Regions from separate parts of the Bradyrhizobium sp. CFUWI genome, predicted to be linked through region 1. Evidence: riboswitches for the same ligand, from Rfam matches in the RefSeq annotation. Region 1 holds a riboswitch; each other region holds the start of a gene.
The links. Region 1 has a riboswitch for cobalamin ahead of AC066S_RS38455 (ribonucleoside-diphosphate reductase subunit alpha). Riboswitches for the same ligand answer to the same signal wherever they lie in the genome.

Region 1 (3,015 bases):
TGTGGTTCCGCCGTGCTCGTCTGCTCATCGTCTCTCCTGATTCGCGGGTCAATCTTGCCCGCCGTCAGGCAGAAACTCCACTTATCGCGCTGTTCAGATTTGCGGGACCAGCTCACTCATCCTCAGGGTAATTGAGGTGAACGCGATCTACGATCGCGTTCACAGATGGAAGATCTTCGCACTCCATTGCTCGCCAAGGCATGCAATGCACTTTCAGTGATTTATTAACCGCTGTTCACTAGCATCAAATGCTGGCGGGCAACAGTACACGCCCTGACGCTCGGCTGCTCAATCCGTGAGCGGAACAGACTCTAGTCCTTTTGCCCCGAGGTCGTATGCGCCGTATAGATGGGCCGATGCGGGGCCCTTGGGGAAAGAGGAGCAGAACTGCTCAAAGTCGCGGAAACCTTCATTGCCAATCCCGAGCCAAGCCCCTGCCAGGGGGGAGGAGTAGAGACTCGACGGGAAGCACCTACAGCGGACATCGCCGGGTGAAGGGATAGTCCAGACCACGAACGCCGGAAGGGTGACAGGCGACGCGATCGGATCATGAAGCGTTTCAAATCGTCCCGTCAGGCTCAACTTTTCTGTCAGTTCATGATCAGGTCGCGAACCTTTTCCACATCCTCTCTCTCGGAGCCGTCACTGCCGACTTCCGTCGTGGTTCGCGCGAGCGAGCCTTTGCGACTTGGCGCGAGATCTCCACGACAAGCGCTCGCCGAACCTCGACCTTGGGGCTGCTCCAATTCGTTAACTTGACGGTGCCGCCTTGACGAATCTCCGCGAGCGGCGCCTATATGTAGCCCGTCACGGTCTTCCATTCCCGCATCTCGTAGGATGGAAGCTAAGAGGGAACCCGGTGCGCCGGCAACGGCTATTCCGAGGCTGCCCCCGCAACTGTAAGCGGCGAGCGGTTGTCATCATGGTCACTGGCGCGACAGCGCTGGGAAGGCCGACAGCCGCAGCGACCCGCGAGCCAGGAGACCTGCCGCGACAGAACGAACGTCCTCGGGCGGGGTGCCCCGGTGGGTTGCTTGCAACTGGTGATATTTGCCCGGTCTCCTCGCAAGTCGTCCGCACGGCCCCCCAGCCTCAAACATCGCGGGGTTGCCGATGTCGCCGTCTTACGATTTCGATCAGCATGGTCATCTCATCGAGATGCCGAGTGTGCGGCCGCTCCCAGCGCAGGCCAAGCCTACCACGCCTGAGCTGTGTCTTGTGCAGCCGCCGCCATCGCCGGCTCCGCTGCCAAGGCCCCTCGCGCCATCGCCAAGGCCGTCTGACCTCACGCTCGATCGGTCGCGCGACAACCTGCTGACGTCGTTCGGCAAGCTGACGCTGACCGACCGTTATCTGCTCGCCGGCGAAAGCCTCCAGGACATGTTCGCCCGGGTGTCTTGCGCCTTCGCGGACGATGTTGCGCATGCCCAACGTCTGTATGATGGGATGTCTCGACTGTGGTTCATGCCGGCCACACCGGTGCTCTCCAACGGCGGCACCCCGCGCGGCCTGCCGATCTCGTGCTTCCTTAACTCGGTGTCGGACTCGCTCGAAGGCATCGTCGGCACCTGGAACGAGAACGTCTGGCTTGCCTCCAACGGCGGCGGCATCGGCACCTACTGGGGGAATGTTCGCTCGATCGGCGAGAAAGTGAGGGGCGGCGTCACCTCGGGCATCATCCCGTTCATCCACGTCATGGACGGCCTGACGCTGGCGATCAGCCAGGGCTCGTTGCGGCGCGGCTCGGCGGCGGTCTATCTCGATATCCACCATCCCGAGATCGAGGAGTTCCTCGAGATCCGCAAGGCGTCCGGCGACTTCAACCGCAAGAGCCTCAACCTACATCACGGCATCAACGTCACCGACGAGTTCATGCGTGCCGTGGGTGCCGGCACCACGTTCGCTCTGCGCAGCCCGAAGACTAACGAGGTCGTCCGCGAGATCGATGCCCGCCAGCTGTGGCAACGTATCCTTGAGAACCGGCTGCAGACGGGCGAGCCTTATCTCTTGTTCATCGACACCGTGAACCGCGCGCTCCCCAAGCACCAGCGCGAGCTCGGCCTCAAGGTCTCGACCTCCAACCTGTGCAGCGAGATTACGCTGCCGACCGGCATCGATCATCGCGACGAGGAGCGCACCGCGGTGTGCTGCCTGTCGTCGCTCAACCTCGAGACCTGGGACCAGTGGAATAAGGAGCCCGGCTTCATCGAGGACGTCATGCGCCTCCTCGACAACGTGCTCACCCACTTCATCACAGTGGCGCCGGACGGCATGAAGCGTGCCCGCTACGCCGCCCTGCGCGAACGCTCCGTTGGCCTCGGCGTCATGGGCTTCCACTCGTTTCTCCAGGCCAAGGGCATTCCGATGGAGAGTGTCCTGGCCAAGTCGTTCAATCTGAACATGTTCCGAAAAATCCGTCGCGATGCCGACGCGGCATCCGTGGCGCTCGCTCGCGAGCGTGGCCCGTGCCCGGATGCCCTGGAACGCGGCGTGATGGCGCGCTTCAGCCACAAGATAGCGATCGCGCCGACCGCCTCGATAAGCATCATCTGCGGCGGCACCAGCGCCTGCACCGAGCCAATCCCGGCCAACATCTACACCCACAAGACGCTATCCGGCGCCATCTCGGTGCGTAATCCGCATCTCGCCAAGGTGCTGGCCGCCAAGGGCGCCGACACCTCGGCGACCTGGCAGTCGATCATCGCGCACGAGGGGTCGGTCGCCCATCTCGACATCCTGTCGGAGCACGAGAAAGCGATCCTTCGCACCGCCTTTGAGGTCGACCAGCGCTGGATCGTCGAGCTTGCCGCCGATCGCGCCCCATTCATTTGCCAGAGCCAGTCGATCAACCTCTATCTGCCGGCCGACGTCGATAAGTGGGACCTCCACATGCTGCACTGGACGGCATGGAAGCGTGGGGTGAAGAGCCTCTACTACTGCCGTTCAAAATCGATCTCGCGCGCGGCGTTCGCCGGCAAGATTGCCGAGGATGACACGGCAACGCCGGCGCCGCAG
Region 2 (3,015 bases), on a different contig from region 1:
GGCGCAGGCGATCTGGTCCTCGAACACTTCCGACAGCGGCGTCTCGTGGTCGAGATTGGCGTCGGCCGCGCGCTGCGCCTCGACGGCGTCAGGATCGGGCGCGAAGCGGCCCGCCGCCACGGCCTCGGCGTCGGCGAGTGCGATCACGCCGTCGACCGTGATGCGCGAGCGGATCTGTGGCCAGTCGAACGCCTTCAGCAGCGGCTTCGGCAGCGCCAGGCCCGAAGTCTCGATCAGGATGTGATCGGGCCGCACCGGCCGCGCCAGCAATTTCTCCATGGTCGGAATGAAATCGTCGGCGACGGTGCAGCAGATGCAGCCATTGGCAAGCTCGACGATGTTCTCTTCCGGGCAGTTCGCATCGGCGCAGGACTTCAGGATCTCGCCGTCGACGCCCTCGCTGCCGAACTCGTTGACGAGCACGGCGAGCTTCCTGCCGTTGGGATTTGCGAGAAGATGCTGGATCAGCGTCGTCTTGCCGGAGCCGAGGAAACCAGTGACCACCGTGACCGGGACTTTTGCGAGCGAGCTCATTCGGCGGCCTCCGGCACGATTGCAATGGGGGGAATGCGGGCAAGCGACTGCTTGCGGAAGATTTCGGGGCGGCTGCGCCAGGGCACGAGCCCGTCCGGCGCGGCCGCATAGGCCGCAGCGCCTGCGACTACGTCCTGCGCATTCGCATCCGACAGGCGGCCGTAAACATAGGACCAGCGGCCGGGTGCGCTCAGCGCCACCGAGCAGCCCTGGCTGCAGGCCGACAGGCATTCGACGGGAACCACATTGACGCCGTCGGGCACGCCGGCCTCGAGGATCGCACCGTGCAGGCGCTTGCCGGGCGTGGTCTCGCCCTCGCCAAGCGTCTGGCCGGCACGGCAGGTGATGCAGACGTGAAGTGTGACGGTCATCGCCTCTTCCAGATAACAGCGGGAGGCGATGAGGCACACGGACCATTCGTCAGAAGGCCCGCTTCCCCGTCGCGGAACACCCCGTCCGCCGGTCCAAAACTCGTCCGCGCTGGCAGGTCTCCCGGCTTGCGGAGCAGGGTCTAGGCCCTTCGATCCCCGCCTTCCCGATTCCCTGGGGAATCAGTGGCTTTGGGCATCTCTCCGGTCACGGTCGCGGGGGCGGCTGCATTTTGGACCCAAATCTTGCCGATTCGGACCCTATCGCATTCCCTCTTCGCCTGTCATAGGACAGGAACCAACGCCGGGCCACCATTTGCCGGTGGCCGCCTCTTGTCAAGCCGAAGGACCGGATCCAATGACGCCTGAACCGGACACCCAAACACCTGAGGAAACCGACGCCCGGCACGCCCAGAAAATGGCGAAGAAGAAAGCCGCCCGCGACAAGATCATGGCGACCAAGAGCGGCGAAAAGGGCCTCATTATCGTCCACACCGGCGCCGGCAAGGGCAAGTCCTCCTCCGCCTTCGGCATGATCGTGCGCTGCGTTGCCCATGGCTTCCCCTGCGCGGTGGTGCAATTCATCAAGGGCGCTTGGGACACCGGCGAGCGCCGCCTGCTCACCGGTCATTTCGGCGAGCTCTGCCAGTTCCATGCGATGGGCGAAGGCTTCACCTGGGAGACGCAGGACCGCGCCCGCGACATCGCCGCCGCGCGCGCCGGCTGGGAGAAGGCCAAGGAGCTGATCCTCGATGAGAACCTGCGCATGGTCGTGCTCGACGAGATCAACATCGCGCTGCGCTACGATTATCTCGACATCGCCGAGGTCGTCGACTTCCTGACCACCTCGAAGCCGCCGATGACTCACGTCGTGCTCACCGGGCGCAACGCCAAGGACGAGCTGATCGAGATCGCCGACCTCGTCACCGAGATGACGCTGGTCAAGCATCCCTTCCGCTCCGGCATCAAGGCTCAGGCCGGCGTCGAGTTCTGAACGACGATGGCACGCGCGCTGATGATCCAGGGAGCCGGCTCCGACGTGGGCAAATCGCTCATCGTCGCCGGCCTCGCGCGCGCGTTCACGCGGCGGGACTTGCGCGTGCTGCCCTTCAAGCCGCAGAACATGTCGAACAACGCGGCCGTCACCGTCGACGGCGGTGAGATCGGCCGCGCCCAGGCATTTCAGGCGCTCGCCGCAGGCGTGGAGCCGCACACCGACATGAACCCGGTGCTGCTGAAGCCCGAGACCGATGTCGGCGCGCAAATCGTGGTCCAAGGCAAACGCATTGCCACGGCGCGTGCGCGCGACTACGCCGCAATGAAGCCCTCGCTGATGGGCGCGGTGCTGGAGAGTTTTGAACGGCTGAAGGCGCGCGCCGATCTCGTGCTGGTCGAGGGCGCCGGCAGTCCGGCCGAGGTGAATTTGCGCAAGTCCGACATCGCCAATATGGGTTTTGCCCGCAAGGCCGACGTGCCGGTCGTGCTGGTCGGCGACATCGACCGTGGCGGCGTCATCGCACAGCTCGTCGGCATCAAGACGGTGATCGACCCCGACGATGCCGCGATGGTCCAGGGGTTCGTCATCAACAAGTTCCGCGGCGATCCTACCCTGTTCGACGACGGCTACAGGCTCATCGAACAAAAGACCGCCTGGCGCGGCTTCGGCGTGCTGCCCTGGTTTGCCCGCGCCGGCGAGCTGCCGGCCGAGGACGCGCTGGGCCTGAGCGACGCGCGCAAGCCCGGCCAATGCAAGATCGCCTGTCTTGCGCTGTCGCGGATCGCCAATTTCGACGATCTCGATCCGCTGAAGCTCGAGCCTGGCGTCGATCTCGTAATGGTGCGGCCCGGCGAAGCGATTCCCGGCGACGTGCGCCTCGTCATCATCCCCGGCTCGAAATCGACCCGCGGCGATCTCGCCTTTTTGCGCGCGCAGGGTTGGGACATCGACCTGCTCGCGCACCATCGCCGCGGCGGCCACGTGCTCGGCCTCTGCGGCGGCTATCAGATGCTGGGGCGCAGCGTTGCTGATCCCGATGGCATCGAGGGCCCCGCGGGCGATACGCCAGGACTTGGGCTGCTGGATGTCGAGACGGTGATGAGCCCGCAGAAGACG
Region 3 (3,015 bases), on a different contig from region 1:
ATGGTCGCACCAGCATTCTCGAGATCGCGGACTTCGTCTCGGATCGCGAGCGCAATCTGGCGGCAGGCCTCGCTTCTGGGAATATCATCGCGAACAAAGGACCAGTTCAAGATCGTCACCGGACCGGTCAACATCGCCTTCATCGGCTTCTTCGTTAATGATTGCGCGTAGCGCCACCAGTCCACGGTAATAGGCTTCGAGCGCACTACATCGCCAAACAGGATCGGTGGCCTGACGCAGCGCGAGCCGTAGGACTGCACCCATCCGCTCCTGGTAAATGCGAAGCCGGCAAGTTGCTCGCCGAAGTACTGCACCATGTCATTGCGCTCGAACTCGCCGTGCACGAGGACGTCGAGACCGATGTCCTCCTGCCAACGTACGGCGCGCGCAGTCTCCTCCTTGAGGAACCTGTCGTATTGCTCGTCACTTATCGCGCCCCGCGCATGCGCCGCACGCGCATTCCGGACCTCTGTGGTCTGCGGGAACGATCCGATCGTCGTGGTAGGGAAAGCCGGCAGTCCGAAACGATCGCTTTGGATCTCTGCACGACGGGCAAATGGGCTCGCGCGCCGACGCATGGTCTGATCGATCGCTTTCATCCGGACAGCGACATTAGCATCACGGATTTTTGGCGAAGTCCGGCGAACAGTCGCGGTACATTCCGACTGGGCAAGAGCTGGCGCAACATTCTGGTCGCCTGCGAGTGCCCGCGCCAGGATCGCAAGCTCCCGCATCTTCTGGACCGCGAAAGCAAGCCAGCTCTTGACGTCGGAAACGAGCCCGGTTTCAAGTTCAACATCGACCGGCACATGAAGCAGCGAGCAGGATGGGGCAATCTGTACACGGTCCTTGCCGAGCTTCGCAATCGCGGGTTCGAGCCGCTGGCGCAGCGAGGACAAATTCGACCGCCATACATTCCGGCCGTCGACGACACCGAGCGACATGACGAGATCACTTCGGCCGCCAGCGATGATCTGGTCCAACAACTGTGGCGCTCGAACTAGGTCGAGGTGTAGTCCGGCAACTGGCAGGCTCAACGCGGTGTTCAGATTGTCCCCGAGGTCGCCGAAATAGCTGGCAACTAAGATCTTGATGGCCGGCACCTCCTTGGCGAGCCGATCATAGGCATGTCGCAAAGATTGCCGCGCCCTCTCATCCAGATCAAGAACCAGGCAGGGCTCGTCGAACTGAACCCAATTTGCTCCACGTTTGGCCAATTCCTGCAGAACTTCGATATAGGCCGGTAACAGTTCATCCAGTAGTGAGAGTGGCTGGAACGCAGGATCGGGACTCTTGCCGAGCTTTAGGAATGTGACCGGCCCGATCAGGACAGGGCGGGTCTGAAAGCCAAGGGCCTTGGCTTCCTCATACTCCTCGATCGGCTTGCGAGAGCATAGCCTGAAAGTCTGTCCTCTGCGAAACTCGGGGACCATGTAGTGGTAGTTGGTATCGAACCACTTGGTCATCTCCTGCGGGGGTGCGCCAAATCCGCGCGGTCCGTGACCGCAACTCGCATCCCGATCGTCGCATTGTGATCCGCGGGCCATGGCGAAGTACGTCTTCAGCGAAACGGATTCGGCTTTTGAGGCGTAGATCTCCGGGATGGCGCCAACCATGACACTTGTGTCGAGCACCTGATCATACAGCGAGAAATCGTTTGATGGAATGACCGTGACGCCGATAGATTTCTGACGAGCCCAGTTCGCGGCACGCAGGCCAGCTGCGTCCTCCAGCAACTGCTGTTCGCTGCTTTTTCCGGCCCAGTAGCTTTCTAGAGCGAGTTTGAGCTCGCGCCTTGGACCGATGCGTGGCGTTCCGAGCGTGGCAACGGGAAGGGAGAGAAGAGACATAGCGTTAACCCCGTGTTGGGGGCAGAAGGCCATGGCGGACGCAGGCAGGGGAAGTCGCGCAGTGCGACGGCTGCTTGGCGCACCACCGGGACACCCCGCCCGTGGACGAATATATTGTCGGGGTAGGTCTCCTGGCTCGCGGGTCATCGCTGCTGTCCGGCCTTCCCGAAGCCGCGCAGGCTTCAGTGACATCGTTGGACAGCGGCTCGCCACTCACAGTTGCGGGGGCAGCGCCGGCATCTTCACCGGCTTCCCTCTTAGCTCCGGATCAAGTGCGACCGGAGAACCTCGACGACTTGGATTATCGAGAAGACAAGTCTTCCGTCAACCTCTCAGATCATGTCTCAAGCTGGTGCTGCGACATCCGCTACGCGAATGGCCGCGCATCTTGATGCGTTGAGCCGATGTAAGCGCTCTCAAGTCAGCAATATCGGAATGACGATCGCAGCTGCCTGCGGGCCGCACGCCAGATCGGTGGAAGGGACAAATGCGGCTTGCCCGGTCGGGACTGCTGCCTCGAGCAGAACGCATCTCCGGCTTCTCAGCGCTTCTTTGAGCAAGTCCACCATCCAGCCACCTTCTCGGCCAACAGGATCCGTGTTGAACAGGCCCAAGCTGGCGAAGCCAGCAACATACCCGGCCAGCACGTTGATGTGCGGTTCAGCAAGACTCCAAATGTTCGGCGGTAAAGATCGGTTTCGCCTCGTCGCCATCGAGTGCAAAGCGCTCCTAACTGAGGCTATTCTCGAAGCGCCGCATGTCGCGATAGGAGCGGCAGACGCACCATGGCCGATGGCCGCAAATGGCCAAACGCATGGCAGAGATCGAAAGCCACATTCTGGCAACGATGCCGAACCAAACGGTTCAATAGCGGCAAACAATTCTCATCAGGAGCTTGGTACCGAGGTGTTCCGCTGCGCCATCGAACGATCCGGTGCGGGACGAGGATGCATAAGCCGGGCTGGATAGCGCTGAACGGAAACATCGAGACATTGACCAGTCGGAAAGTCGACAAAGAGGACACAAAAGCGGTGCGAATTGCCGTCTATTACCTGGCACGAAGAATGCAAGTCTTCGGCATGCCCAGTCTCCTCCTGCTGGGCATGTCCAGCACAGCAACTTGAGGCTGTCGCCGGCAGTGAAGTTAGTGGCGCGTGACATAGAG
Region 4 (3,015 bases), on a different contig from region 1:
AAGATGTTGTTGGCCGACACATCCGCGCCGGTCGCATACTGGCTGAAGAAGGTCAGGCCGGGCACGGCCTCCCAAGTGTAGCCGATGCGCCCCGTCACAGGCGCCCAGTCCTTCGTGTACGGGAAGCCTGCTTTCTCCAAGCCGCTCTTGTCGGTCGAGTTGCGATCCAGTCCGATATGCTCGACGCGGATGCCTCCGATCAGCGCGAAGGTCCGGGTCAGCTTCAGCCGGTCCTCGAACGAGAGGGCTTCGTTGTCGATACGCGCAGTCTGTTGCTGCGTCGTGAGAAGGCCGTAGAAGCCCCGGTTGGGATCGACCAGCGAAACGGAATCGCCAGGGAAATTGGCCGCGCCCGGCCTGACGAAATCGAGATAGCTCGAGGACAACGTCGTGACCAGCCGATTGTCGAAACCTGCGATGTTCGTGTCCCAGATCAGGTCGGTGATGTTGCCGACGAGACGCTGGCTGTGCGCGACGTAGAAGCGCTCGCGATCGACCAGGTTCGTGGTCGAGTTGAACGCCTCGATCTCGTTATTGAACCAGGTGCGCTCGGCGCCATAGCCATAGGCCTGACTTTTCAGCGTGAGATCGGGCGCGAGCTTCAGCTCGAAGCCGCCGCGCAACCAGACTTCCTGCGCGACGTTGCGATTGTCGAGGACGTTGTAATTGGTGTTGAAGGTGCGGTCGTCGATGGTGACCGCGCCGAGATCGGTCTTGTTGTAGTTCGAGACGTAATTGCCCGAAACGATCCCGCTCGTCGCATGCGAGCCGCTGAAGGCGATCGGCACCAGCGGCGCGCCCCAATAGGCCTTGCCACGATCCTCGCGGTACTCGATCGCACCCCACACCTTGAGGCTGTCGGAGATGCGGTAGTTGAGCTGGCCGGACACATCCAGCATCTTGGTATTGGTGTCGTCGGCAAAGCCGTTGAGCGCGGAGCGGCTGACGTCGAAGCGGTAGTCGAGGCCTTGCACGTTGGTGCTGCCGCCTGAGCCGTAATGCGCGCGGAACGAGTTCAGGGAATCCCAGGAGAAATCGGCCTCGTTCCTGATCGGTCCCGTGTGCGGCTGCCTGGTGACGAAATTGATCGCGCCGCCGGCTGCGCCCTCGCCCGAGATCAGCGAGGCCGGGCCTTTCAAGAACTCCACGGCCTCCAGATTGGCCGTGTCCATGATCCGCGAGGTCATGTTCTGCGGGCCGATCTTGATGCCGTTGTAGAGGGTGTTGATCTGGCTGTTGGTGAAACCGCGCATCGAGAAGGCGGACGGCTCGGCCGGATCGTCACCGGAGGTGACGCCGACCGCGCCCTGGGCCACGTCGGAGACGGTGCGGTAGCCCTGCTCGCGCATGGTCTCGGCCGAGATCACCTCGACGGTCGCGGGCATCTCGCGCACCGTCAGGCCGAGCCGCGAGGCGCTCTCGGCCACGGCATTGGAGTTGAGCGGCGTCTGCACCGTCGCAGCCGGGACGACGGGCTTGGGCGCTGCGGATGCGGCGGCAGGCCTGCGCGCTGCCGCGCGGCGTGGGCCTTGCGCCTCCCGGCCGGCTGATCTGGCTGGCTTGCGGGATTGGGCCGGCGACACTTCGACCGGCGGCAGCGGTTCGCGAGCCTGCTGCGCCTGTGCGGCGGGCAGATCGAGCGCTGCAAAGGACGTGAGAGCCGCCGAAGCAAGCAGGAAATGGCGCGGTCGGAAGATGCGGATGGAAGACACGGCTGGAAACCTCGGTATGACGTCAGTGGCACGTCACAGCGAACGAGGTCTCACCTTTTGGCCTTGCGGCCGCCCGATGAAGCCGAATGTCTGTACTCCCCGACCGACATCTTCGCGTGTGACCACGGCTGACGGCAGGTCTCCTGGCTCGCGGGTCATCACCACTTCGTCGCCTTCCCGGGACCGAGGACCCAGTGGCTTCTGACGAAGGATTATCCGCTCACAGTTGCGGGGGCAGCCACGGCATTGGGGACAACGTCCCCGCACCGCATTCCCTTTTCATCCCCTCTCGGGGAAACCGTCGCGAGCATCTAGGATTACCGTCACAACAGAGTCAATGTGCCAGTTGCGGCGTTATTGCCACAGCGACCAACTTCCTTGGAGATGAGCATGGAAGGCGAGACCTTCCTCTGGCTGATACGGCACGCGCCGGTCGATGGCGTCAAAGGGACGATCCATGCCGCCGATGCGCCGGCCGTTCTCCGCGATCGCACACAACTGGAGGCGCTGCGGCAGCGCCTGCCGCGGGACGCTGCGAGCTACGCCAGCCCGTCGCGGCGCACGGTCGAGACCGCGCAAGCGCTGGGCCTCGAACCGGAGCAGGTCAGCGAATTCCGCGAGCAGGATTTCGGCGACTGGACCGGCCATCGGCACGACGCGCTCGCTGCCGCCGGCGGCGAGGCCTATGCGCAGTTCTGGAACGATCCGGCCGGCGGACGGCCACCGGGCGGCGAAAGCTTTGCGGATCAAGTCGCGCGCGTGCGGCTCGGTCTGTCGCGGATCGGAGCCGGACCAGCCACGCTCATCGTGCATTCCGGCACCATCCGCGCCGCGCTGTGCATCGCACTCGATCTCTCGCCACAAGCCGCCTTGCGCTTCGTGATCGATCCGCTGTCGCTGACCCGGATCGATCGCCTCGCGACCGGCTGGCGCGTCGTCTCGGTCAATCAGCGGATCAGCTAGGCCTGTCGGGCACATTGGCCTCTGCAAAGGTGGCCATGCCGTTGTGAAGCGCGCAGGCGACGCGCACCAGCGGCAGCGCGATGGCGGCGCCCGATCCCTCGCCGAGCCTGAGATCGAGGCTGATCAGCGGCTGCACGTTCAGGGCGCGCAGCACCAGGCGGTGGCCCTGCTCGGCCGATTGATGCGACGGCAGCAGATAGGGCTGACATGACGGGTTCAGCCGCACCGCTGCGAGCGCTGCGACCGACACGATGAAGCCATCGATCAGCACCGGGATGCGGCGCTGCGCGGCCGCGATGATCGCGCCCGAGATCGCGGCGATTTCCAGCCCGCCGACAGC

Region 2: it holds a riboswitch for cobalamin, as region 1 does, so the genes downstream of both, AC066S_RS06840 (DUF1636 family protein) here and AC066S_RS38455 (ribonucleoside-diphosphate reductase subunit alpha) in region 1, are expected to answer to the same signal.
Region 3: it holds a riboswitch for cobalamin, as region 1 does, so the genes downstream of both, metE (5-methyltetrahydropteroyltriglutamate--homocysteine S-methyltransferase) here and AC066S_RS38455 (ribonucleoside-diphosphate reductase subunit alpha) in region 1, are expected to answer to the same signal.
Region 4: it holds a riboswitch for cobalamin, as region 1 does, so the genes downstream of both, AC066S_RS06925 (TonB-dependent receptor) here and AC066S_RS38455 (ribonucleoside-diphosphate reductase subunit alpha) in region 1, are expected to answer to the same signal.

What each region holds. Positions count from the first base shown of each region.
Region 1 covers NZ_JBWJZE010000070.1:1,506-4,520, reverse strand. The annotation lists partial or broken gene AC066S_RS38460 (hypothetical protein) at 532-773, shown strand; cobalamin riboswitch at 794-1,007, shown strand; gene AC066S_RS38455 (ribonucleoside-diphosphate reductase subunit alpha) at 1,114-3,015, shown strand, end outside.
Region 2 covers NZ_JBWJZE010000002.1:664,587-667,601, reverse strand. The annotation lists gene cobW (cobalamin biosynthesis protein CobW) at 1-534, opposite strand, end outside; gene AC066S_RS06840 (DUF1636 family protein) at 531-905, opposite strand; cobalamin riboswitch at 1,000-1,220, opposite strand; gene cobO (cob(I)yrinic acid a,c-diamide adenosyltransferase) at 1,261-1,896, shown strand; gene AC066S_RS06830 (cobyric acid synthase) at 1,903-3,015, shown strand, end outside.
Region 3 covers NZ_JBWJZE010000044.1:11,629-14,643, forward strand. The annotation lists gene metE (5-methyltetrahydropteroyltriglutamate--homocysteine S-methyltransferase) at 1-1,850, opposite strand, end outside; cobalamin riboswitch at 1,955-2,156, opposite strand; gene AC066S_RS37190 (hypothetical protein) at 2,267-2,563, opposite strand.
Region 4 covers NZ_JBWJZE010000002.1:682,173-685,187, reverse strand. The annotation lists gene AC066S_RS06925 (TonB-dependent receptor) at 1-1,712, opposite strand, end outside; cobalamin riboswitch at 1,829-2,030, opposite strand; gene AC066S_RS06920 (histidine phosphatase family protein) at 2,103-2,675, shown strand; gene cobT (nicotinate-nucleotide--dimethylbenzimidazole phosphoribosyltransferase) at 2,668-3,015, opposite strand, start outside.